2 regions of the Cellvibrio chitinivorans genome follow, and region 1 is predicted to be linked to the other one. Evidence: riboswitches for the same ligand, from Rfam matches in the RefSeq annotation. Region 1 holds a riboswitch; the other holds the start of a gene.
The links. Region 1 has a riboswitch for thiamine pyrophosphate ahead of SPL68_RS09525 (FAD-dependent oxidoreductase). Riboswitches for the same ligand answer to the same signal wherever they lie in the genome.

Region 1 (2,400 bases):
CATTGCAGCGAGCTTTTGATGAGCTTAAACACAGGCTCGCACAGGAAGGCCTGTTTAACGAAGCCCACAAAAAAGCCTTACCCAGCCTGCCTAAACGTATTGGTGTGATCACCTCACCTACCGGCGCCGCCATTCATGATGTATTGAGCGTTCTGGAGCGCCGCTTCCCCGGCATCCCGGTAACAGTCATCCCTGTAGCCGTACAGGGCAAGGAATCAGCACCACAGATAGCCAAAGCAATCGACCTCGCCAATCGCTCTGGTTTATTTGATGTGCTACTACTCACCCGTGGTGGCGGTTCAATGGAGAATCTTTGGTCGTTTAACGAAGAGATTGTCGCCCGCGCTATTTTCAATAGCGAACTGCCGATCATCAGCGCTGTAGGCCACGAAGTGGATTTCACCATCGCCGATTTCGTCGCGGATTTGCGCGCACCCACTCCATCTGCAGCCGCAGAAATTCTGGTTCCCGATGCCGATGACTGGCTAGACAAGTTCATCGGCTTTGAAGTTTTGCTCGAAGAAAGCATGCTGCGAAAGCTCAGACAATGGCAAAAGCATTTACAGAATTTACGCCAACGTTTGCGCCATCCGCGCGAACGATTGGAGCAGCAATCGCAACGGCTAGATAACCTCGAATTGCGCCTGAAAAATCATATTAAAACCTTATTAAACGACGCAAAGCATCGCCTTCAACAAATACAAGTTCGCCAGCAAGCCCAGCACCCACAAGTGCGACTCAAACAATTGACCGAACAAGTAAAATCCCATCACCAGCGCCTGCAAAAAGCTCAATATCGGATTATTGAGCGAAAACAGCAGGCACTGGGGGAAGCGATTCGCCTGCTGAATACCCTTAGTCCGCTCAATACACTAGAGCGCGGCTACGCACTGGTGACCGATGCCAACACCCAAAAAGTGATCACCAATAGCGACCAGGTTATGCCCGGTACCAGCATCAAAGCACGCATCGCCCAAGGCGAATTACTGTGCAAAGTGGAATCTATCAACAGCTAAATTAGGCGATGGATGATCGCCCACAGATTGCGAAGCGGATGTGCGGCCAGTATATTGGCCGCCTTCTTGTCGGGGCGCCCTGGCAGTCAATGACTGTACGGGGGCTGAGATGGGCTCGGCCCAACCCGTAGAACCTGAACAGGCTAATACCTGCGGAGGGAACAAGGTGCTGATAGCTATTGCTATTCCCTGCCCTCCGCCTCAATTAATCGAGGCACTGTGACTAACAAACTTCCCACAACCATTGCGATTGCAGGTGCCGGTTTGCTCGGTCGATTACTGGCATGGCAATTACAAAAAGCCGGCATTCAAATCACCTTATTTGAAGCTGGCAGCTTCACACCTGATGCACCACAATCAAACCGGGCCGCTGCATTCACCGCTGCCGGCATGGTCGCCCCTTTAAGTGAAGCTGTAGTATCCGACGAAACCGTGTACCGCATGGGCATCTTTGCTCTGCAACAATGGCCAAAATGGTTTGCCCAATTGCCCGCCAATACGCCGCCGCTATTTTTTAATAATGGCAGCCTTGTTGTTGCGCACCAGCAAGACACCAGCGAGCTGGAACAATTCGAACGCGAACTGGGCTTCGTATTGCCCGACTGCAAAGGTTACAAACGTATTAATCAGCATGAAATCCGCCAACTAGAACCCGATTTGCAACCACACTTTCACAGCGGACTGTTTTTGGCTGACGAAGGTCACATCAACAACCGCGAATTTTTGCAAGTGATTGGCAATGAACTTTCAAGGCTCGGCGTGATAATTCGAGCAAACACATCGGTTGATGTATACCCCGGCAAAATATCCACTGAAACTGGTGATGAACATTTTGATCTGGTAATCGATTGCCGCGGATTGGGCACAAAAAAACAATTCGGAAAACTGCGCGGCGTACGCGGCGAAACCCTGCACGTAGAAACCAAAGAAATTCACTTGCAGCGCCCTGTGCGATTAATGCATCCACGCTATCAACTTTACGTAGTACCCAAACCCAATCACCGCTTTATGATCGGCGCAACACAAATCGAGAGTGAAGATCGCTCACCAATGACATTGCAATCGTCACTGGAACTTAGCAGCGCGCTATACACACTTTCACCCGCTTTTGCAGAGGCGCGCATTATTGAAATGGATACCAACTTGCGTCCGGCCTATATCGACAATATGCCCAAGGTTAGCATTCAGGACGGGCTGATCAGCGCAAACGGACTATTTCGCCACGGTTATCTACTCGCACCTGCGGTTGTCGAAAACGTGCTGGCACACATACTTAATTATCCTGAAGCGGTTTTCTCATCACAGCTCAACAAACACTAAACAACCATGACAATTGAACTCAGCGTAAACAACGAAAGTAAATCACTGGCAAGCGACACACTGC
Region 2 (2,400 bases), on a different contig from region 1:
ATTTCACGCATAGGAACTTGAATATCCGCACGCGAGCCCTGCACATAAATTTTTTGCGAACCGGTGAAAGGTTGTACTGATGCTTTATCAACTTCAGCAGTTTGACTGAGGTTTTTTTCGACACTGGAATTCATAGTAATAGCCCTGCCTATAAAATGAGTCTGTAGATCGTTTTAATAAAAGGAATGGAAGTGATGCACCGGACCTGAGCCCTGCCCTATGTGCAAGCTTTCAGATTGCACTAGCGCTTGTTGTAAATAATTTTTTGCCTGTTTGACCGATTCGCTCAGCGATATTTTTTTTGCCAAACCGGCGGCAATTGCCGATGCCAAGGTACAACCCGTTCCGTGAGTATTTTTTGTTTGTAGGCGCGGAGTAGAAAAGGCTTCTGTTCCCGCTGCGGTGATTAATAAATCCGTCGCATTTTCGCCATGAGTGTGACCGCCTTTCATCAGCACAGCACGCGCCCCCAAGGCGAGAATTTTTTCACCTTGCGTTTGCATTTGCTCAAGATCAGTCGCGACCGAGGTGTTCAGTAAAACGGCAGCTTCATGCAAGTTAGGCGTAATCACAGTAGCAAGCGGCAATAGCTTTTCAATCAGCGTTTGGATCGCATCTTCAGCCAATAAACGATCACCACTGGTTGCGACCATTACCGGGTCGAGCACAAAAGGAATATGTGGGCAGTGACGCAAAGACTCAGCAACCGCCGCGATAATATCGGCAGTCGCTAGCATTCCAGTTTTAATTGCACCTACGTCAATATCGCTCAGCACCGAATGAATTTGCTGTTGCACAAACGCAGGCGGAATAGGAAAAACACCTTGCACACCGAGAGTGTTTTGCGCGGTCAATGAGCTGATAGCGCTGCAACCAAATACGCCCAGTGCGGAAAAAGTTTTTAAATCGGCTTGAATACCCGCGCCACCACCACTGTCACTTCCAGCGATGGTCATTGCGATAGGAGTTTGAGGTTTTGCTGAGCTCATTGCACATCCGCATATTATGAATTGCTAGCAATGGCGCGGTGTAAACGAGAAAAGATCCAGCATGGACTAGATGCTAAAAACGGAAGGCTCTCGTTCCCTACGCCGGTACTAACCGGATCAGGTCGACGGGTATATCTCAGCCAATGCAACGCATCAGCACCCCGACAAGAAAGTGGGCAGTCTAGTGAACTTGGATGATCGAGTAAAGGAACCTTTTGGATTAAGGCAAGCATGAAGACTGCACATAAAAAAACGCCCGGAGCTTAGCTGCGGGCGTTTTGACTTGCAGGAATGAATCTTATTCGGTCTTTTCTTGTGACTTCAACAATCCCAACTTGCCCGCAAGCAACGCGGTTGTCGGCGCTTGCAACAGAATGGTTCCCAAAATAAAGATAAAGGTAATCGCCCCTACCACATCGATACCCGGTACTTTCATACCCGCCAGAATACCGACCAAGGCCGCCGGAATCACACCGGTTTCGCGCGTCCAGCTCATAAATACCAATTCCTGCCAGGTCCACTTAGCGCGACGATCTGGCGCAGCACAGATAAACACTGTCAGCGGGCGTGCGATAAACACAAAGATCAATAGCAGCAGGATACCAACCCCCAGATATTCCTTGAGCAGATGGAAATCTACTTGCGAGCCCAACAAGATAAAAATAAACATGCGCATCAAGAGCGCGGTATTACCCACATAATCTTCCAGATATTCATGCTCGTGATGATCGAGCGGCAGGTTAAATGACTCTTTATTGCCAATCATCACCCCGCAGGTAAATACCGCCATAAAACCCGATGCACCAATTTCATCAGCCAGTAAAAATACTGTGATCACCGCCAGAATAATCACAAACGGTGTCACCTCGCGGAAAATACCAAAGCTGTTATGCGCCATCAGGAAGGCAGCGCTGTAACCCACAATCGCGCCCAACACCAAGCCCATGCCCGCCTCATAAACCAGCTCGCCCAATGAGTGGGTCAGACTAAAACCTTCGCCTGTGCCCATTACGTAAGCGACTACCGCGAAAGTGGCGATAGCGCCCATCGCATCGTTAAGTGCAGACTCACTCATCACCGTTTGCGATACGCGATCTTTAATCGGCACTTGTTTGAAGATAGGCACCAAGGTTGCCGGGTCAGTAGATGCCGTCAGCGCGCCCAACACCAGCGCAATCCCCAGAGGAATACCTAGCCAAACACCTGCAAAGGTAGTGATAGCACCAGTGATGAGCACGCCGATTGTCGCCATCACTAGCAGTGAAATCCAAATCTCTTTTAACACCGCAAAGCGCAGTGTCGCCCCACCTTCAAATAACAGGTAGCAGGCACCAATGGTGAGAATGAGCTGATTCATGGTGGAATCGGCACCCACATGCAAAATGCCACCGACAGTCGGCCCCAAACAAAT

Region 2: linked by a shared signal. The riboswitch ahead of thiD (bifunctional hydroxymethylpyrimidine kinase/phosphomethylpyrimidine kinase) and the one ahead of SPL68_RS09525 (FAD-dependent oxidoreductase) in region 1 are both predicted to bind thiamine pyrophosphate.

Annotation. Positions count from the first base shown of each region.
Region 1 covers NZ_JAYKKN010000002.1:662,115-664,514, forward strand. The annotation lists gene xseA (exodeoxyribonuclease VII large subunit) at 1-1,016, shown strand, start outside; TPP riboswitch at 1,077-1,194, shown strand; gene SPL68_RS09525 (FAD-dependent oxidoreductase) at 1,236-2,336, shown strand; gene thiS (sulfur carrier protein ThiS) at 2,343-2,400, shown strand, end outside.
Region 2 covers NZ_JAYKKN010000009.1:27,039-29,438, forward strand. The annotation lists gene thiC (phosphomethylpyrimidine synthase ThiC) at 1-134, opposite strand, end outside; gene thiD (bifunctional hydroxymethylpyrimidine kinase/phosphomethylpyrimidine kinase) at 174-989, opposite strand; TPP riboswitch at 1,067-1,163, opposite strand; gene SPL68_RS17310 (cation:proton antiporter) at 1,288-2,400, opposite strand, start outside.